DNA from 3 places in the Nocardia sp. NPDC056564 genome. Region 3 is predicted to be linked to each of the others. Evidence: riboswitches for the same ligand, from Rfam matches in the RefSeq annotation. Region 3 holds a riboswitch; each other region holds the start of a gene.
What was found. Region 3 has a riboswitch for cobalamin ahead of ACFQ9K_RS29115 (FecCD family ABC transporter permease). Riboswitches for the same ligand answer to the same signal wherever they lie in the genome.
Positions count from the first base shown of each region.

Region 1: another riboswitch for cobalamin. It lies ahead of ACFQ9K_RS36405 (CbtB-domain containing protein); the one in region 3 lies ahead of ACFQ9K_RS29115 (FecCD family ABC transporter permease).
Region 2: another riboswitch for cobalamin. It lies ahead of ACFQ9K_RS16255 (methylenetetrahydrofolate reductase); the one in region 3 lies ahead of ACFQ9K_RS29115 (FecCD family ABC transporter permease).

Region 1 covers NZ_JBHTUR010000021.1:33,269-40,246, forward strand. The annotation lists gene ACFQ9K_RS36390 (OsmC family peroxiredoxin) at 124-564, shown strand; gene ACFQ9K_RS36395 (hypothetical protein) at 624-1,115, opposite strand; gene ACFQ9K_RS36400 (CbtA family protein) at 1,151-1,963, opposite strand; gene ACFQ9K_RS36405 (CbtB-domain containing protein) at 1,954-2,148, opposite strand; cobalamin riboswitch at 2,176-2,331, opposite strand; gene mhuD (mycobilin-forming heme oxygenase MhuD) at 2,410-2,724, opposite strand; gene ACFQ9K_RS36415 (alpha/beta fold hydrolase) at 2,818-3,591, shown strand; gene ACFQ9K_RS36420 (A/G-specific adenine glycosylase) at 3,608-4,504, opposite strand; gene ACFQ9K_RS36425 (carbonic anhydrase) at 4,595-5,218, shown strand; gene ACFQ9K_RS36430 (hypothetical protein) at 5,341-6,030, shown strand; gene radA (DNA repair protein RadA) at 6,056-6,978, opposite strand, start outside.
Region 2 covers NZ_JBHTUR010000005.1:335,675-342,652, reverse strand. The annotation lists gene ACFQ9K_RS16270 (ATP-dependent Clp protease ATP-binding subunit) at 1-1,960, opposite strand, end outside; gene ACFQ9K_RS16265 (DUF899 family protein) at 2,136-2,849, shown strand; gene ACFQ9K_RS16260 (helix-turn-helix domain-containing protein) at 3,158-4,045, opposite strand; cobalamin riboswitch at 4,274-4,407, shown strand; gene ACFQ9K_RS16255 (methylenetetrahydrofolate reductase) at 4,542-5,543, shown strand; gene ACFQ9K_RS16250 (NADP-dependent oxidoreductase) at 5,606-6,607, opposite strand; gene ACFQ9K_RS16245 (MFS transporter) at 6,698-6,978, opposite strand, start outside.
Region 3 covers NZ_JBHTUR010000013.1:197,472-204,449, forward strand. The annotation lists gene ACFQ9K_RS29110 (ABC transporter ATP-binding protein) at 1-725, opposite strand, end outside; gene ACFQ9K_RS29115 (FecCD family ABC transporter permease) at 833-1,864, opposite strand; cobalamin riboswitch at 1,895-2,031, opposite strand; gene ACFQ9K_RS29120 (alpha/beta fold hydrolase) at 2,094-3,263, shown strand; gene ACFQ9K_RS29125 (ABC transporter substrate-binding protein) at 3,350-4,444, shown strand; gene ACFQ9K_RS29130 (ABC transporter permease) at 4,444-5,298, shown strand; gene ACFQ9K_RS29135 (ABC transporter ATP-binding protein) at 5,274-6,032, shown strand; gene ACFQ9K_RS29140 (LLM class flavin-dependent oxidoreductase) at 6,029-6,978, shown strand, end outside.

The sequences.
Region 1 (6,978 bases), on a different contig from region 3:
GCGTGCCCGCCGGTCCGCCATGCCGCCGAGGTTGCTAATCCGGCGCTCTAGTCTGACCCCGAGACGTGCGGAGGCAGGCTGGCTAAGCTCGGGCTGCATCCACTACTCAGCGAAAGGACCGTGATGCCTACACGTACCGCGCGTACTGCTTGGACCGGCACTCTGCAGGAGGGGTCGGGACAGGTCGAGCTGGCCAGCTCCGGCGTCGGCAAGTACGACGTGTCGTTCCCGAAGCGTTCGGCCGACGACGCCGACGGCACCACCAGCCCGGAGGAGCTCATCGCGGCGGCGCACTCGTCCTGCTACGCGATGGCGCTTTCGGCGCAGATCGGCAATGCGGGCGGCACCCCGGAGAGCCTCGACGTGAGCGCCGACGTGACCCTCGGCCCTGACCCGGCCGGCGGCTTCCGGATCAGCGGCATCAAGCTGACCGTGCGCGGCAAGGTCTCCGGCATCGACGCCGACGCGTTCGCCGCCGCGGCCGAGGCCGCCAAGGCCGGGTGCCCGGTCAGCAAGGCGCTGGCCGGCGTCGACCACATCGTGCTGGACGCGGCCCTCGCGTAGTCGCTTGGTTCCCCGCACACTCTCGGGTGTGCGGGGAGCCATGTGATGGTGCGAAATGCTCAGGCCCGGCGGAAGAATCGGCGTGCCGCGGGGTGATACATCGCCGGGATGGCGACCAGCACCGCGACCACGTGGATCGTGCGGAACAGGCCGATCACCACGGACTCGACGGTGAGGTGCGCGAACAGGTCGCCGAACCGGTCCGCGGACAGCAGCGCCGCCAGCGGTTCGATGATCAGCGACAGCAGGCCGATCACGCCGATGCCGAAGGTCAGCAGGAGCCGGGCCCAGCGGGCGCCGTGCGTCATCCGGATCGCGACGACGAGCACGACCAGGTAGATCCCCAGTCGCACAGCGAGTCCGGTGGCCAGCCCGGCCACGTCGACCTCGTCGCGCTCCAGCAGCAGCGCGGCCTGTTCGATGGCCTCGGCGACGCCGGCCAGCAGCGCGACCACCAAGCCGACGAACGCGACGAGGACGGCGCGCGGTGGTTGCGCCGGTGCGCCCGCACGCAGCGGTGCGGGCCAAAGAGAAAGGGCAGTGCCGGTCATGACACCGACACTGCCCTTCGTCTCGTGGACGCGGATCAGCCCGCGGTAGCGATCGACTCTCGTACCGGAGTATCAGCGCGCGCGGCGAATTCGCTGAGCGCGGCGAAGCCGAGGGCAAGGCAGGCCCACAGCGTGGCGGTCTCGCCGAGCGAGGCCACCCGGAACTGCCACAGCAGCGTCGCCGGGAAGTCCGCCTTGACCTCGTTGATGCCGGGCAGCAGTACGTAACCGACGATGGTGACCAGAACGAACGCGGCCACGCCGCCGATCAACCGCACGGTGCTCAGCTGACCGCGCAGCGCCTTGTAGACGTACACGCCGATGCCGACGGCCGCCAGGCCGAGCAGCACCGCCGCCACCCAGAGCAGGGTGCGCTGATTGATCGTCTCCGGATCGCCCACCGCGGGCGGGTTCGCCGGGTACTTGAAGAACGGCACCGCCACGATCGCGGCCCAGCCGCCCAGCCCGAGCGCCAGCGCGAGCTTCGGCCCGGACAGCGTGCTGTAGCGCCGGGCGACGTTCGCGACCGCGGCGAAGATCGCGCCGAGCGCGAGACCGGCCAGGCCGAGCGCGAGGAACTGTCCCGCCTTCTGCCCGGTGCGGCTCACCAGCGGTTCTTCCTCGTCGCCGTGCGAATGTCCGCCGCTCGCCTCCGCTTCCGCGCCGGGGGCGTGCTCGGCCGCCGCGGAATTGGCTTCCTCGATGGCGATCGCGGCGTTGATCTTCGGTTCACCGACGAAGAAGCCGACCGACGCGGCCAGCAGACCCGCGATGAGACCGGCGAGCAGACCGCGCAGGAGCAAAGTCTTCAGCGAACCGGTCAAGGGGAGTGCGGCACTCAGTGGCACGGAAGCCCCAGCAGGTGGCGTCCATCGTGCATCAACTCGTGCATGTACATCCCGCTGCGCGAGATGACGCCCTGATCGAAGCCGACCAGGTACAGCGTGAGCAGTGCGAGAAGAACGACACCCACTGTGACGAGCACAGTGGCCAGAGTTTCGTTTGCCCGGCTCGGCGAATGCACGATAGCCATGCGGTCCTCCTAGGGATGCGCGTCCCGTCGAATGGGTTGCGAAGGTGCCGGTGTCTGGCTTTCCGGCACCCAGGGACCCGGTGCATGGAACACAGTGGCGCGACCGCTCCGGAATTTCACCGAATTACCGCATCACCCTCGCGTTTTGTCATTCGAACTGTGACACCTGGAGGCACCCGCCGTCAACACGACCAGCACGGTCGCGCCCCGGCGTCGGGCGAGTCGCCGGACGGGCCGGCCCGCCCGGCGCGGGTGGTCAGGTCAGCCCGCGGGCTTGGCCGCCACGTCCAGCACGACCTCGAATTCCAGCAGCGACGCACCGGTGGACACCGGCTTCTGCCGCTCGCCCGCGTGCGCCTCGCGGGCCGGGCCGTCCCGCCACGCGGCGAACGACTCTTCCGAATCCCACTGGGTGACAACGAAGTACCGGTTGTCTCCGGCGACCGGCCGGAGCAACTGGAAACCGAGGAAACCCGGCGAACCCTCCACCGCGTGCGCCCGGTGGGCGAACCGCTTCTCCAGTTCGGGGCCCGCGCCCTCGGGAACCTCGATCGCGTTGATCTTCACAACAGCCATGGGCTCGACAATACGACCCGCGGGCGAGTGCCAGGTATGGGCCGTATCGGGGGTCGTGCGCACCGGTCGCCCCGGAACGGCAGAATCGGCGGGGTGTTGCATGACGAAGGCGGAGCGGGCGAGCCGATCCTGCTGTTGCACGGACTGATGGGCAGCGCCAGGACCTGGCACGACCAGCTGGACTGGCTGCGCGACTACGGCCACGTCTACACCTTCGACGCGGCCGGGCACGGCAGGCCCGCGCCGGACGAGCTGACCACCGAGGCGTTCGTCGCCGATCTGGCCGCCGCGACCGCGGGCATCACCGAACCGATGGTGGTGATCGGGCACTCGATGGGCGCGCTGCACGGCTGGGTGTTCGCCGCGACGCACCCGGGCCGGGTGCGGGCGCTGGTGATCGAGGACATCGCCCCGGACTTCACCGGCCGGACGGCGACGGACTGGGCGGCGATGATCGAGGCGTGGCCGCAGCCGTTCCCGGACGCGAACGCGGTGCTGAGGTTCTTCGGGCCGGTCGCCGGGCGGTACTTCCTGAATTCGTTCGAGCACGGACCGGACGGCTACCGGCTGCACGGATCGGTCGCGACGTTCCGGGACATCTCCGAGGAGTGGGGCAGTCGCGACTTCTGGCCGCAGTGGCACGCCATCCGGGTGCCCGCGTTGCTGCTCGAGGGCGAGCACACGATCACCCCGCCCGGGCAGATGCGGCAGATGGCCGAGACGCATCCCGATGCCGAGCACGTCCTCGTTCCCGGCGCGGCCCATCTCGTGCACGACGATCAGCCGCAGCGGTACCGGGCGGAGGTCGAGCGGTTCCTGCGGCGCGTCCTCGCCGATCCGCGTTCACCGAACAGCGGGCGGCACTAGGACATTCGGCCGCGTGTCAGGGTGCGTTGCCGCCCTCGCCGGCGAGGGCGAACAGGCCGTCCACGGTCTGCTCGATCAACCCGTCCACCAGCAGCGAGTCGAGGGCGCGGGCGCGCTGGCCCGGATCGCGGGGCCAGGCGAGGTCGAGGCGTACCTGCTCGACCGGGCCGGTCGCACCACGGAGCACGTCGAGCAGCCTGCCCCGTGCCTGCCGGTCGGTGCCCTCGTACTTCTGTGTGCGACGGACGATTTCGGAGACCGGACGTCCCGCGGCGACCCAGGCGCAGCTCGGCAGCGGACACCGCGAACAGTCCGGAGTGCGCGCCGTGCACACCGTCGCGCCCAGTTCCATCAGCGCGGCCGAGAACACCGCCGCGCGATCGATCTGCTGCGGCAGCAGGGCCTCGGTCTCCGGCAGATCCCGCGACGACGGATTCCCGGCCTCTGCCCGCCCGTGTACGGCCCTGGCGACCACCCGCCGAACATTGGTGTCCACCACCGGAACTCGTTGTCCGTAGGCGAAACACGCGACCGCCCGTGCCGTGTACGCCCCGATTCCCGGCAGGCCGAGCAGCACGTCCACGTCGGCGGGCACCTCGTCGCCGTGTTCGGTGGCCAGCACCCGCGCGCATTCGTGCAACCGCAGCGCCCGGCGCGGATAACCGAGTTTGCCCCAGGCGCGCAACACCTCGGCCTGCGAGGAGGCCGCCATCGCCGAGGGCACCGGCCAGCGCGCTACCCACTCCCGCCAGATCGGCTCGACCCGGACCACCGGGGTCTGCTGCAACATGATCTCGCTCATCAGGATCTGCCACGCGGTGACCTCGCGGCGGCGCCACGGCAGGTCGCGCGCGGTCTCCGCGTACCAGTCGAGCAACACGTCGGCATCGATGTTGTTCGGTGCTTTCCTCACGATTCCTGCCCTAGTGTCGCCAGCCGGTATTTGCCGACCTGTAACCAAACGAACTCGCTGGTAACCCCAGCCTTGTGCACAATGGTCGGTATGCCTGATTCAAATCCGGTCTCTGCCTGGAAGTCTTTGCGCGAAGGCAACGACCGCTTCGTCTCCGGTGCGCTGCAGCATCCTAGCCAGGGCGCCTCCGACCGAGCCAAGCTCGTCAGCGGCCAGCACCCGTCCGCGATCCTCTTCGGCTGCGGTGACTCCAGGGTGGCCGCGGAGTTGATCTTCGACCAGGGTCTCGGCGACATGTTCGTGGTGCGCACCGCGGGCCACGTCGTGGACAGCTCGGTGCTCGGGTCGATCGAGTACGGGGTGGAGGTGCTGAACGTTCCGCTGATCGTGGTGCTCGGGCACGACAGCTGCGGCGCGGTGAAGGCCACCATCGACGCGCTGGACGGCGGCGAGGTGCCGGGCGGCTTCATTCGCAGCGTGGTCGAGCGGGTCACGCCGTCCATTCTGATCGGCCGCCGGGAGGGCCTGTCCACCGTCGACGAGATGGAGGCCAGGCACGTGGTGGAGACGAGCAGGCTGCTCATGCAACGCTCGATGATCATCTCCCAGCGCGTCGCGGCCGGCGAATGCGCGATCGCTTGTGTCACATACAAACTCGCCGAGGGCAAAGTGCAGTTGCAGCGTGTCGTCGGCAACATCGGCGAGGTCGCCTGAGCCGTTGGTAGCGGAGTCAGCCCAGCGTGCGGGCCGGAATTGGATCGCCACGATCGCGTAATCCGGACCGACACGCCGGGCGTATGAGTCGTTGCGTCCGGTCGTGCCCTTACCGTTGAGGCGTGCTGGAACCGAATGGACCGCTGCCACCGGAGATCTATTGGCGTCGACGCGCATTGGCGATCGGCGCCCTGGTCGTAGCGCTGGCGCTGGTCATCTGGCTCGTGCTGACGGTCGCGCGCGGTGGTGACTCGTCCGATGACTCGAAGCCCGTAGCGGCGGGTGCGTCGTCCACGACGACGAGCAAGCCCGCAGACACCTCGACGACCAAGGCGGCGGGTCCGGCCGAATCCAGCGCCGCGGCCACGCCGAGCGTCGCCTCCACCGCCTCGAACGAGCCCGCGGCGGGACCGGGACAGTGCGCGGATCAGTCGCTGGCGATCAAGATCAGCGTGGACCAGCCGACCTACCGGGTCGGTGAGCAGCCGAACTTCCGGTTCGTCATCACCAACATCTCCAGCTCCGTGTGCCAGCGGGACATGAACCTGGCCCAGATCCAGGCCTCGGTGCTGTCGCTGGACGGTCAGCGCCGGTTCTGGACGAGCTCGGACTGCTCGCCGGTCGACGAGTCGAACCAGCGGAACCTGAAGCCGGGTGAGCAGGCGCTGTTCACGGTGCGCTGGTCCGGCACCACCTCGCAGCAGGGCTGCGTCGGCGAGCGGGTGCCGGTGCCGGCCGGGGCGTATCAGGTGATCGCGCAATTCGGTTCGCTGCACAGCTCGCCGGAGCCGTTCAACCTGACGCCCGCCTGAGCCGTCCCGGCTCCGGCGCGGCCGGTCAGAAATCGGGGGCCACTTCCTTGTCCTCCTTCGGCGCGCGCCGCTTGCGCGTGCCGGTGATGCGGATGGCCGAGCGCACGTCGGCCACCTCGTGGATCTTCATGCCTCCGCGCTTGAGCGGGGTGTAGCCGGGCGGCACCAGCGCGGTGGTGAAGCCGAGCCGCTCGGCCTCGGCCAGCCTGCGTTCCAGCCCGGTCACCTTGCGCACCTCGCCGGCCAGGCCGACCTCGCCGAGGATCACCCAGCCCGCCGGAATCGCCACCTCGGAATTGGCGCTGGCGATGGCGAGCGTGATGGCCAGGTCGGCCGCCGGCTCCAGCAGCCGCATGCCGCCGACTGTCGCCGCGTAGACGTCGGACTTGCCGAGGAACACCTTGCCGCGGCTCTGTAGTACGGCCAGCACCATCGCGACCCGGTTGTAGTCGAGCCCGCTGACCGCGCGCCGCGGATTCGGGATCTCGGTCTCCACCGTCAGCCCCTGCACCTCGGCCACCAGCGGCCGCTTGCCGTCCATCGCGACGGTGACCGCGGTGCCCGACACCGAATCGGTGCGGTGATGCAGGAACAGCCCGGACGGGTCGTCGACGCAGGCGATGCCGTCCTCGTGCAGTTCGAAGCAGCCGACCTCGTCCGCGCTGCCGAAGCGGTTCTTCAGGCCGCGCACCATGCGCAGCGTCGAGTTCTTGTCGCCCTCGAATTGCAGCACCACGTCGACGAGATGCTCCAGGGTGCGCGGGCCTGCGACATTGCCGTCCTTGGTCACGTGCCCGACCAGCAGCACCGCGATCCCGCTCGCCTTGGCCAGCGAGGTCAGCGCGGAGGTCACCGCGCGCACCTGGGTGACGCCGCCGATCACGCCGTCCACCTCGGGCGCCAGCATGGTCTGCACCGAGTCGACCACCAGTAGCGTCGGCTGCACCT
Region 2 (6,978 bases), on a different contig from region 3:
AATCGACCGTCCGACCCTGACCATCGGTCAACCGGCCGTCCTCGAGAACCTGCAACAGGGTGTTGTAGATCTCCTGATGCGCCTTCTCGATCTCATCGAACAACACCACCGAGAACGGCTTACGCCGCACCTTCTCGGTGAGCTGACCACCCTCCTCATACCCCACATACCCGGGAGGGGCACCGAAGAGCCGCGACGCGGTGAACCGATCATGGAACTCACCCATATCGATCTGGATGAGCGCGTCATCATCACCGAACAAGAAATTCGCCAGCGACTTCGCCAACTCGGTCTTACCCACACCCGACGGGCCGGCGAAGATGAACGACCCCGACGGACGCTTGGGATCCTTCAACCCCGCACGCGTGCGGCGGATCGCCTTGGACACGGCCTTGACCGCGTCCTCCTGGCCGATGATCCGCTTGTGCAGCTCATCCTCCATCCGCAGCAACCGGGTGGTCTCCTCCTCGGTCAACTTGAACACCGGAATACCGGTCCAATTGGCCAGCACCTCCGCGATCTGCTCATCATCGACCTCGGCAACCACATCCAGATCACCGGAACGCCACTGCTTTTCCCGCTCGGCCCGCTTGGCGACCAGCTGCTTTTCCTTGTCCCGCAACCGCGCCGCCTTCTCGAAGTCCTGCGCATCGATCGCGCTTTCCTTCTCCCGCCGCGCATCAGCGATCTTGTCATCGAACTCCCGCAGATCCGGCGGCGCGGTCATCCGGCGGATCCGCATCCGCGCACCCGCCTCATCGATCAGATCGATCGCCTTGTCCGGCAGGAACCGGTCGTTGATGTAGCGATCAGCCAGCGTCGCCGCCGCCACCAACGCCCCATCGGTGATCGAAACCCGATGATGGGCCTCATAACGATCCCGCAGACCCTTCAAAATGTTGATCGTGTGCTCGACCGTCGGCTCACCGACCTGCACCGGCTGGAACCGCCGCTCCAACGCCGCGTCCTTCTCGATGTACTTACGGTACTCGTCGAGCGTCGTCGCACCGATCGTCTGCAACTCACCCCGCGCCAGCTTCGGCTTCAGGATCGACGCCGCATCGATCGCACCCTCAGCGGCACCCGCACCCACCAGAGTGTGCAGCTCATCGATGAACAAGATGATGTCACCACGGGTATTGATCTCCTTGAGGACCTTCTTGAGCCGCTCCTCGAAATCACCACGGTAACGACTACCCGCCACCAACGACCCCAGATCCAAGGTGTAGAGCTGCTTGTCCTTCAGCGTCTCGGGCACCTCACCATTGACGATCGCCTGCGCCAAACCTTCGACCACCGCGGTCTTACCCACACCAGGCTCACCGATCAACACCGGATTGTTCTTGGTGCGCCGGCTCAACACCTGCATCACCCGCTCGATCTCCTTCGAGCGCCCGATCACCGGATCCAGCTTGCCCTCCAGCGCCGCCTGAGTCAGATTACGGCCGAACTGATCGAGCACCAGCGACGTCGACGGCGTACCCGCCTCACCCCGCGAACCCGACTCCACCGGCTCCTTACCCTGATACCCCGACAACAACTGGATCACCTGCTGACGCACCCGATTCAAATCGGCACCCAGCTTGACCAGCACCTGCGCGGCAACACCCTCACCCTCACGAATGAGACCCAGCAAAATATGCTCGGTACCGATGTAGTTATGACCGAGCTGCAACGCCTCCCGCAGACTCAGCTCCAAAACTTTCTTCGCCCGCGGAGTGAACGGAATATGCCCCGACGGAGCCTGCTGACCCTGACCGATGATCTCCTCGACCTGACTCCGCACCCCCTCCAGCGAAATACCGAGCGACTCCAGCGACTTCGCCGCGACACCCTCACCCTCATGAATCAGCCCCAGCAGGATGTGCTCGGTACCGATGTAGTTGTGGTTGAGCATCCGGGCCTCTTCCTGGGCCAGGACAACGACACGCCTCGCGCGGTCGGTGAACCTCTCGAACATCGGCGCTCCTCACCACCCGGTGCAGATAGATATATAAATATACAGTAACCCTCCACCCCGTAGAAGCAACCCCGGCTTCGCAATGCGTCCGTGTCTCCCTTGAGCTCTCGGCCCGGCTGTTCTACCTTGAGCAGGGGCACGTTCACTATCCGAAACCAAAGGAGACGAACCCGTCATGGGCGAAGTGGATGCCACGGCGATGGAACCGATGTGGCCCAAAGGCGCCAGCGCGGAGTATGTCGCGGCCCGGATCCAACTGGCGAAGGCCGAGCGCACGCTGCGCGACCAGATCGAGGAGGTCGCCGCCGCGCGCAGGCAGGTACCGCCCGGACTCCTCCTCGACGACTACGCCTTCGCCGAGGGCCCCGCCGACCTCGGCAGGCCCGAACCGGTCCGCAGCACAAGACTGCGAGACCTGTTCGGGGAGCACGACACCCTGGTCGTCTACCACCTGATGTTCCATCCGGACGAGGACGAGGCCTGCCCGATGTGCTCGATGTGGGTCGACGGCTTCCAGGGCGTAGCCCACCACCTGGCCCAGCGCACCAGCTTCGCCGTCATCGCCAAGGCCCCCTTGCCGAAGTTGCGAACCTGGGCCGTGCGCCGCGGCTGGGACGGCCTGCGCATCCTCTCCAGCTACGACACGACCTTCAACGCCGACCTCAACGCCGAACGCCCCAACGGCGACCAGCGCCCGATGATCAGCGTCTTCACCCCCGACGGCGACCGCGTGCGGCACCACTACACCCTCCCCGCCAACTTCCTCGACGACGCCCAACGCGGCATCGATCAACTCTCCCCGGTCTGGAACATCCTCGACCTACTCCCCGGGGGCCGAGGCGACTGGTACGCCGAGAACCACTACGCCGGCCGCGCCCGCCACCCCTGACCCACCCGAACCCCTTGCGGCGCAAGGGGCCTGGGCAGCCACCAGGCTCGCCGCCGCGCTCGTCACCGGCGCCACCCTCGCCGCCGAACCGGCAACCGCCGACAACGGCGTGATCCACATAGCGGAAAAGCCCGGCGCGACCGCAGCGACACCCGGCGGCACGGTCACCCCCGACGCGACCGCGATCGAGTACGGCCTGGCCGCGAAGTCCGGCGGCTCACGGCCCTGAGGGCAGGACGCGACCGGTCGCTCCCGCGACCCGAACTGCGCACGGCTCCAACCGAATCGCGTGCGACCGGAGCGGCGACTCAGAGCCGCGCGGCGGCGGCGATCATCAGCGCGCGTGATCGCTCCGGCGTTTCGGCTTGCACGGCCACCTGATCCATCACGTCGCGATAGACCTCGAGGTCTTCGCTGCGGTCGAGGTAGAACGCGCTGGTCAGTTGCTCGAGGTAGACGATGTCGGGCAGTTCCTGTTCGGCGAACCGGAGCAGGGTGAAGGAGCTGCCCGCGGCCGCGTGGACGCCCACGGAGAAGGGCAGTACCTGGATCGTCACTCCCTGCTTGTGCGACACCTGCACCAGATGCTCGATCTGCTCGCGCAGCACCTTCCGGCCGCCGATCGGCCGGTGCAGCACGGCCTCGTCCAGCACCGCCCACAGCCTGGGCCCGTCCGGCACGTCGAGGATCTCCTGACGCTTCGCGCGCAGCTCCACCCGCCGCGCCGCCTCGGCGTTCTGCTGGCTGACCTCGATGACCGCGTGCGTGTAGTCCTCGGTTTGCAGCAAACCCGGAACCAGTTGACCCTCAAAGGTTCTGATCGACTGGGCGGCGCCCTCGAGCCCGAGATAGGTCTCGAACCAGGGCGGCAGCAGGTCACTGTAGCGGTGCCACCAGCCGGGCTGATTGGCCTTGCGCGCCAGGTCGAGGAACATCTCGCGCTCATCGGGATCGGTGACGCCGTAGAGGGTCAGCAGATCCCGGATGTCGCGTTCCTTGTACCCGGTCCGGCCGAGCTCGAGCCGGCTGATCTTGGCGTGCGAACCACGGATGTGATTCCCGGCCGCGACCGGCGTGATGCCCTTCGCCTCGCGCAGCTTGCGCAGTTGGCCACCGATCGCGATGCGCAGAGCGGTCGGGCCGCGCTCGGCGACCCGCGCGTCGATCCCGGTGATCCGGACCGGTTCCGCGACCATGACCTCTACCCCGCTTCTCGATGACCATCCGCGGTGTCACGCTTATCTCGGTCCAGCACCACACCGCGTGCAACGATGATATCCTGCCCAGCGCAAACCGACCCGTGGTTTGATTTCGGCGCGTCACCACGCCACAGTGCCCCCTCGTCCTTGGTGATCCCAGAGGACTTCGCTATATTCGCGAGTGCAACTGGTTCGCCGGAGGCGGAGTCGAGGAGCCCCTGATCCGCGCGATGGCGTCGAATCGGTTTCGCGCGTGAGCGTGTGGCCGGTGAGAGGAACTCGGTGAAACTCCGGGACCGTACCCGAGTCCGGGTCGGCGCCCAAGAGCCCGCAGACCTGCCGATTGTGCCGGGTACACCGTATCCGGCGGTCGTCGCCTCGGGCATCGGTGCGACGCCGAGTAGACCCGGGCACGGGATTGATGCTTCGTGGGGCTCCTCGGCGGCGACTCGTTACCGGCGGCGGCCACTGGCCGCTGACCTGGAGTTCATCCATGCCTTCCATCCCCGGACGTGACCGTTCGAATCACGGGCTCCCTGCTCGAATCACACCGGCAGTCCCCGGCGTCCCCTCGGTCGTCGACAGCCTGCGCATCCACTCGGGGGCGCGGGTGCCGTTCTCGGTGGAGTTCAATCCGCCGCGCGACACCGCGGGCGAGGCGCGGCTGTGGCGCACGGTGCGGGAGTTCGAGCGCATGCATCCGGCGTTCGTCTCGATGACCTACGGCGCGGGCGGATCGACCAAGGACCGCACCGCCCGGATCACCGGACAGCTGGCGCAGCAGACCACCTTGCTGCCGGTCGCGCACCTGACGGCGGTCGGACACAGCATCGCCGAGCTGCGCGCGCTGGTCGGCTCGTACGCCGACTGCGGCATCCGCAATATTCTCGTGCTGCGCGGCGATCCGCCCGGCGATCCGCTCGGCGAGTGGCACAGGCATCCCGAGGGCGTCGAGTACGCCGAGGAGCTGGTGCGCATCGTGCGGGGTCTCGGCGACTTCAACGTCGGCGTCGCGTCGTTCCCGCAGGGACACCACCAGTCCCCCGACCTGGCTACCGATGCCCGGTTCCTGACCGCGAAACTCCGTGCCGGAGCGGACTATTCGATCACCCAGATGTTCTTCGAGGTGGATCACTATCTGCGCCTGCGCGATCGGGTCGCGGCCGCCGACGCCGAACAGGGCGCGAAGCCGATCATCCCGGAGCTGATGCCGATCACCTCCTTGCGCACCATCGCGCGCGCGGAGGAACTCAGCGGCCGCGCGTTGCCCGAGTCGATCATGCGGCGGCTACGCGCCGCCGCGGGCACCGGCGCCGAGGAGAATCGCGCCGCGGTGCGCGCGGCCGGCATCGAGATCGCCACCGAGATGGCGCAGCGCCTGATCGACGAGGGCGCGCCGTGCCTGCACTTCATCACGCTCAATTTCGCCAAGGCGACCACCGAGGTCCTCACCAACCTCGGCTACGAGGTCACGGCGGCCCCGCTCAGCGCCTGACGCCGCGGTCGAGCGAGACGGTCGATCACCCCGCGCGAGTCATCGGATTCCGTCATACGTACTCAGACGGCCAGCAGCAGCTTCCCGGTATTCGCGCCGGTGAACAGCATCTCGAGGGTCGTGCCGAACCGCTCGACTCCGCCCTCGACCACGTGCTCGCGCGGCTTGATCTTGCCCTCGGCCAGCCACTTCGAGATCTGGGTGACGGCCTCGCCGTAGCGGTCGGCGTAGTCGAACACGACGAACCCGGTCATGGACGCCCGGAAGACCAGCAGCGACATATAGCGGGACGGCCCCGGCGGCGGCTTGGCGGCGTTGTACGACGCGATCGCGCCGCTGATGACGATCCGGGCGCCCCGGTTCAAATTCGCCAGCGCGGCATCGAGAATCTCCCCGCCGACATTGTCGAAGAAGACATCGACCCCGCCGGGCGCGAGTTCGCGCAGCCGCCGCAGCACATTCTCGCTGCGGTAATCGATGGCCAGGTCGAAACCGAACTCCTCGGTCAGCATCCGGCACTTCTCCGGACCACCCGCGATGCCGATCACCGTGGCGCCCAACGCTTTAGCGATCTGTCCGGCGACACTGCCCACCGCGCCGGCCGCCGCGGAGATCAGCACGGTCTCCCCCGCCCGCACCTTCCCGACCTCGAGCAGGCCGAAATACGCTGTCATGCCGGTGATTCCGAGCGCACCGAGCCACGTCGCCGCCGACGCCACCCCGAGATCGACCCGCGCGACGCCAGTGCCGTCGCTGATCGCGTACTCGGTGACACCGAAGGTCCCGCTGACCGTCTCGCCCACGGCGAAGTCGGGATGCTCGGACTCGACCACGGTGCCGATATCCATCGACCGCATGACCTCGCCGATCCCGACCGGCGGAAGATAGGACCGCACATCGTTGAGCCAGCCACGCATCGCCGGATCGATCGAGATCAGCTCCACCTTCACCAGAATCTCGCCCGCCCCCACCCCGGGCAGCTCCTCGGTCACCACGCTCCACGTGTCCGCATCGGGCAGCCCCTGCGGCCGCTTCGCCAGCCGCACCTGTCGGGTCGTCGTCACACACGCTCCTTCGCCGAACGGAAATGAAGCCCACTGTAGTGGCGACCCCGCGCCCCACCCGACGATTCGGCCGTGCTCCTCGCGAGGCCGCTACCGAGACGCTTGCGAGCCGACGAACTCCGCCGCCTCCTCCTCGGACTGCGCGGAAGGCGCCGAGCCCCACATGTGCTTGCCGTTGGGTTCTTGCAGGAAGTAGACCGAGACCGCGCCGACTATGCCCGCGAGGATCAGGTAGTAGGCGGGCCAGTTCAGGTCGCCGGTGAGTCCGACGAGTGCGCCGACCACCACCGAAGTGGTGCCGGCGAACAGCGAGACCGCGACGTTGAACGCCACCGACAGGCCCGCGCCGCGCACCTTCGTCGGGAACAGCG
Region 3 (6,978 bases):
TCGCCGGTTTCCGGGTGAGGGACGCGGAGCGCGCGGACGCCGAAGACCTCGTCGATCACCGCCGGGGCCAGCGCGCTCGCGGGGGGTGCGAGGGGGCGGGCGGAGCCGTTGTCCAGCACCAGGATTCGATCGCAGTAACGGTCGGCCAAGGCCAGATCGTGCAGTGCCATGACGACGGTGCGGTTCAGCGTGCGGGTCAGGGCGAGGAGTTCGAGGCGATGGGTGATGTCCAGGTGGTTGGTGGGTTCGTCCAGCAGCAGGATGGGGGTGTTCTGGACGAGGGCGCGGGCGAGCAGGACACGTTGGCGTTCGCCGCCGGAGAGGCGGTGGACCGGGCGCTCGGCGAAGCCGGCGAGGTCGACCGCGGCCAAGGCATCCTCGACGACCTGTTGTTCGCGTGCGGAACCCGCGCCCCACGGGGGCAGGTACGGCGTGCGGCCCAGTGCGACAACCTCGCCCGCGCGCAGGTCGGCGGGTGGGCGTTCGTCCTGCGCCACCATGGCGACGGTGCGGGCTCGACGGCGCGGCGACATCCGGTGCAGCACTCGGCCGTCCGCGATCACTTCACCGCGCGCGGGCCGCCGCACTCCGGCCAGCGTCTGCAGCAGCGTGGTTTTCCCGGTGCCGTTCGGCCCGACGATGCCGATCGTCTCGCCGGCCCGAATCGCGAAGGTCACCTCGGTGATCACGGTCCGCCGGCCGGCGGCGCACGCGAGTCCGCGCACCTCCAGTACTCCGGCATCGCTTCGGGTTTCGACTCCACTGCCGAGGAGCTCGCCGCGTCCCGCGTCTGACCTGCGATCGAGTCGTGCTCGATGATCGTTGCGAAGGTTCATGATTCACCGAACCGATAGCGCCGACGCCCCATCAGGATCAAGAACGCGGGCGCGCCGATGAGCCCGGTCAGCACGCCGACCGGGATTTCGGTGGGGCGAACCAGGATTCGGGTGGCGGCGTCGGCGACGACGAGGAACAGCGCTCCGCACAGGGCGCAGGCGGGCAGCAGAGCGCGGTGGCGCGGCCCGACGAGCAGGCGGGCGGCATGCGGGACGACCAGGCCGACGAAGCCGATGCCCCCTGAGACCGCGACGAGCACCCCGACCAGCACCGCGAGCAACAGGAACAATCCGATCCGCAGTTGCTTGACCGGAACCCCCAGTGACGCCGCGGTATCCGCGCCGACGGTCAGCGCGTCGAGCCACCCGCTCGCCGCGAGCAGCGCAACCCCGGCGAGCACGACCACGCTGAGCGGCAACGCGATTCGCGTCCAGTCCGCCCCGGCGAGACTGCCGAGCAACCAGAACAGCACCGACTGCGCCGCGGCCGGATCGGGACGCCGGAAGATGAGATAGCTGCTCAACGCCGCGAACGCGGATCCGAGCACCGTCCCGGTGAGCACCAGCCGCAACGGCGTCAACCCGCCCTGTACCACCGCGATCAGGAACACCAACCCCGCCGCGACGAACGCCCCGGCCAACGCCCCGCCGGACAACGCCCACACCCCGGCACCGGCGAACAACCCCGAGGTAATGACCGCGGCCGCACCCACACCCGCGCCCGAGGACACCCCGAGCAGATAAGGATCGGCCAGCGGATTCCGCACCAGCGTCTGCATCGCCGCCCCAGCCAACGCCAACCCCGCCCCGACGATCGCCGCCAGCACCGTCCGCGGCACGCGCAGCTGCCACACGATGGTGTCGAGCCCGAAATCGGCGGGCGCCTGCCCGGTGACGCGCTGGCGCAGCACCTCCAGCACCGAGGACACCGGCAGCGTCTCCGCGCCGAACCCGGTGGCCAGCACCATCGCGCCGATCAGTAGCGCCCCGAGCAGGGGAAAGATGAACGCCGCGCGCACACGGCTCATCGGTAATGCTCCACAGGCAAGTCGCGGCCTCTCCAGAGTTGTCCTGGTGGGGGAGGTCTGACTCTCGCCGGGGAGGGCGATCACAGTGGCGCGACCGTTCCGGGATTGCACCGGATTCTCGCACCCGCCAGGGATGACGGAGAAACTCTACCGGTCGGTCGGGTTAACCCTGTCGCCAGGGTTGTGCGCGGAATGGCGACCATCCACACCCTTACGTACGGTGGGATAGATGTCGCCGTTCGATGACCGGCACCCGTCCACTGTCTCGGACTGGGACGACGCGCGACGCAAAGCCCGGCTACGGGACACCAGCCTGTGGCACGAGTGGAAGACGTTGCGCCGGACCAGGTCGGCAGTCCTGCGCGTGGTGGTATTTCTCGCTGCCGTCCTCGTCGTTTTCGCCCAGTACCTGAAATTCGATGTCGAACCGGAGCAGGCGCGCCTGGCGCGCACCGATCCCGCGATCCTGCCCGTCGCCGCCCCGGCCGATCCGAAGAACTGGGACACCGTGGTGGTGGACATGGTCGGCCTCGGCGGCCTGGACGCCAGCTCGACCGCCGCCGCGCTGCCCGCGTTGCGCGGGATGGGCGTGGTGTGGGCGATCCGCTACGACAACGAAGGTATCGACACCAAGGTGATCGCCGACCTGATCGTGCGCGCCGCCGAGCTGTCCGGCCTGAAGAACGTGGTGCTGGTCGGGCACAGCATGGGCGGCGTGATCGCGCTGGAGGTCGCCAAACACATCCACCTCGACAGCGACCGCCGCCTGGTCGGCGTGATCCTGGACTGCACGCCGGTGGACCTGAACGCGGTCCGGCCGGAAAGCCGCGGCGCGGGCGAGGACATGGTGCGCTGGATGCGCTGGCTGCCCGGTGCGCGCGAGAGCCGGCTGCTGCGGCTCGCGGTGGAAACCTATGCGCGCCGGGATCGCTTCCTCGCCCACGGCGGTGGCGGCATACCGCCCGGCATCCGCTTCGCCGAGCTCGGTGAGGTTCTCCGGGAGGTGTTGCGGGAGAAGATCTTCTCTCGTAACGCGGCGAGCAACGGCCTGATCGAGGCGCAGTTCACCGCGATCGTGGCCGGCGGCGCGACCGGTGATCTGCGCGCGCTGGCCGCGCCGACGGACGGAAAGCCGCGCCCCGCCATCGTTTTCATCCGGCCGCGCGATCCGGACCGGGATCGGGTGGTCGACGTCGAGTACTCGCATCGGGTGCTGATCGAGGAGTCCGGCGGCGTGGATGGCACGCTGTCGGTGGTGCTCGCGCGAAACACCGGGCACGCCAATCCGATGCAGCGGCCGGTGGAGTACAACACGTTCATCGATCAGCAGATCCTGCCGTTCATCCAGCGCTATCAGGCGCAGGTGCGCGACTCGGCGGTGGCGGCCGCGCCGCGCTGATACCGCATCGGGCGCCGCGCCGACCAGTTCGAACCAGGCTGAGACAAACGGTGTTCGGGCCGGTTTTGTCTTGTTTCAATCCGTCTATGTACCGACCACGCACGTTTCTGTTCGGCCGCCCAGGCCGCACCACCGCCGCATTGCTCGCCGTGGCAGCCGTTGCGACCCTCGGACTCACCGGCTGCGCGAACAGCGACAAGCCGGCCGGTCCCGTCGCCGCGGACACGCCACTGCCCGTTGAAGTTCCAGCTGGAACCAGTTTGGTCCTCGCCGACCAGTCCGAGCGCCTGCAACAGGTGCTCCGGATTTCCGGCGAGCTGGACAAGCTCCCGTTCAAGGCCGAGTTCGCCAATTTCGTCGGCGGCCCGGCCATTCTCGAGGCGTTCCGCGCCGAGGCCGCCGACGTGGCCTGGGTGGGCGACGTCCCGCCGATCCACGCGCTGATCGCCGGGCAGGACGTGCCGATCGTCGCGGCCTACCAGACCAGCCCCGCCGCGCTGAAACTCGCTGTCGCGCCGGGCAAATCGGTGAGCACGCTCGCGGATCTGAAGGGCAAGAAGATCGCCTACGCCGAGGGCACCGCCCAGCAGGCCGCGGTGCTGCGCGCGCTGGACAAGGCCGGGCTGAAAACCGGTGACGTGCAACTGGTCCGGTTGCAGCTGGCCGAGTTCCTCGATGCCGTGCGCACCGCGCAGGTCGACGTCGCCCCGCTGATCGAGCCGAATGTCACCCGGCTGCTGCGCACACCGGGCACCTCGCTGATCCCGGATTCGCAGACCGAAGGCATCTACGGCGGCCTCGGCTATCTGTACGCGCGGCGCGTGGTGACGCAGGATCCGGCCAAGGCGGCCGCGACCCGGGCCCTCGCCGCCGCTTTCGTGCGCGCCAACCAGTGGGTCAACACCCATCAGGACGAGTGGGCGCGAAAGTACTACGTGGACAACCAGAAGGTCAGCCCCGAGGACGCCAAGCGCATCGTCGACTCGCTCGGCCTGTTCACCTTCCCGCACCTGGACCAGGATCTCGTCGCCCGCCAGCAGGCCACCATCGACGCCATCGACAAGGCCGGTGAGCTGCCGAAGAAGGTGCAGGCGGCCAAGGGCTTCGACCTGCGCTACGACGCCGCGATCACCGAGGCGGTCACCCAGAGCGGCGCCGCGTTCGCACCGAAGGCACGCTGATGGCGACGGTGGATGCCGGGGTATGGCACCGGTTCGGCAACCGCACCGCACCGGCGCTGGCCAAGCGCAAGCCGGCCCGGCCGCGGCTCGGACCGGGACGGCCGATTCCGTTCGGCGCCGCCATCGGACCGACGCTGCTGGTCCTCGCCTGGGTGATCGGATCCGCCTCCGGCACACTGGATCCGGAGACCTTGCCCGCGCCGTGGACGGTCGCCTCGACCGCCGGTGAGCTGATCTCCGACGGCAGGCTGCAATCGAACCTGCTCACCTCGGTGCAGCGGGCGGGCATCGGCCTGGCCATCGGCGTGCTCGCCGGACTGGTGCTCGCGCTCGTGGCCGGCCTGAGCCGGATCGGTGAAGCGCTGGTGGACGGGCCGATTCAGATCAAGCGCGCGATTCCGACGCTCGCGCTGATCCCCCTGTTCATCGTCTGGTTCGGCATCGGCGAGGAGATGAAGCTGCTCGTCATCACGACGAGCGTGGCCATCCCGATCTACCTGAACACCCACGCCTACCTGCGCAGTGTCGACTCCAGGTATGTGGAACTCGCGCAGACCGTCGGTCTTTCGCGCTGGGGCTTCATCCGCCGGATCGCGCTGCCCGGCTCGCTGCCCGGTTTCTTCACCGGGCTTCGCCTCGCGGTCACCATCGCCTGGCTGGCCCTGGTCGTGGTGGAACAGGTCAACGCGACCAGCGGCATCGGCTATCTGATGACGCAGGCCCGCACCTACGGGCAGATCGACGTGATCGTGGTCGGGCTCGTGATCTACGGCCTGCTCGGACTTTTCGGTGATCTCGCCGTGCGCGCGGTGGAAAGGAAGGCGCTGTCATGGCGACAGACATTGGGGGACTGAACGTCGTCCGGACGCGCGAGTTGCGTCGCGGGTTCGGCGAGCGAGTCGTGTTGCAGGACATAGATCTCGACATCGCGCGCGGGGAGTTCGTTGCCCTGCTCGGTCGTAGCGGCTCGGGTAAGAGCACGTTGCTGCGGGCGCTCGCGGAGCTGGACTACGACGTGCCGGGATCGGGTGAGCTGACCGTGCCCGCCGAACGTGCCGTGGTGTTCCAGGATCCGCGGCTGCTGCCATGGACCCGGGTGCTCGACAACGTGATCCTCGGCCTGAACGGCGGCGGCGCCGCCGAGCGCGGTCGGGCCGCGCTGGCCGAGGTCGGCCTGGCCGGTCGGGAAAAAGCTTGGCCCAGGCAGCTTTCCGGGGGCGAGCAGCAGCGGGTCGCGCTGGCGCGTTCGCTGGTGCGGGAGCCGGAGCTGTTGCTGGCCGACGAGCCGTTCGGCGCGCTCGACGCACTCACCCGGATCAAGATGCACGCGCTGCTACAGGACCTGTGCGCCAAGCACCGGCCCGCCGTCCTGCTGGTCACCCACGACGTCGACGAGGCGGTGCTGCTCGCCGATCGCGTCCTCGTGCTCGACGAGGGACGCATCGCCGTCGACCAGCGCATCGATCTGGAACGTCCACGCAGGCACAGTGATCCGGGCTTCATCCGGCATCGGTCCCGGTTGCTCGCCAGCCTCGGCGTCGGTCCCAGCGACCGGCCGGGCCAGGAAGAAGAGAAGCAAGCCTCATGAGTACTCCGCGTCAGCTCAGCCTCAACGCGTTCATCTACCCGTCCGGTCACCACGAGGCGGCCTGGCGGCATCCCGACAGCCAGCCGGGGCGCATCTACGATGTCGACTACTACCAGCAGATCGGCCGCACCGCCGAGGCCGCGAAACTCGACGCGGTGTTCTTCGCCGACGGGCCGGCGCTGCGTACCAATGTCAAGCACAACGCGGGCTCCGGATTGGAGCCGATCACGCTGCTGACCGCCATCGCCACGGCGACAACGCATCTCGGGCTGATCGCGACCGCCTCGACCACCTACTACGAGCCGTACAACCTGGCCCGGTTGTTCTCCACGCTGGACCACATCTCGCGCGGGCGGGCAGGCTGGAACATCGTCACCACCGGAACCGACCTGGCCGCCGCCAACTTCGGTCTCGACAAGCATCCGGACCATGCCGAACGCTATGCGCGGGCACGGGAATTCGTGGACGCCGTGGTCGCGCTGTGGGACAGCTGGGAGGACGACGCGATCCTGCTGGACCAGGAGAGCGGGGTGTACGCCGACCCGGAGAAGATCCATCCGATCGACTTCGTCGGCGAACATCTCCGGGTGCGTGGACCGTTCAACGCGCCGCGCACGCCACAGGGGTACCCGGTGCTCGTGCAGGCGGGTGCGTCGAACGAAGGGCGCTCGTTCGCGGGCAAGTACGCCGAGGCGATCTTCACCGCGCATCAGCGGCTCGAGGACGCGCAGCGGTTCTATGCCGATATCAAGGCGCAGGCAACGGGTTTCGGGCGTAACCAGGAGCACGTCAAGATCCTGCCCGGGATCAGCCCGTTCATCGGCGATACCGAGGCGGCGGCCAAGCGGCTGGAGCGTGAGTTCAACGAACTCACCGTGCCGGAATACGGTCTGACCCAACTGGAGAACATCGTCGGCAAGAGTGTGCGTCACCTGCCGCTCGACGA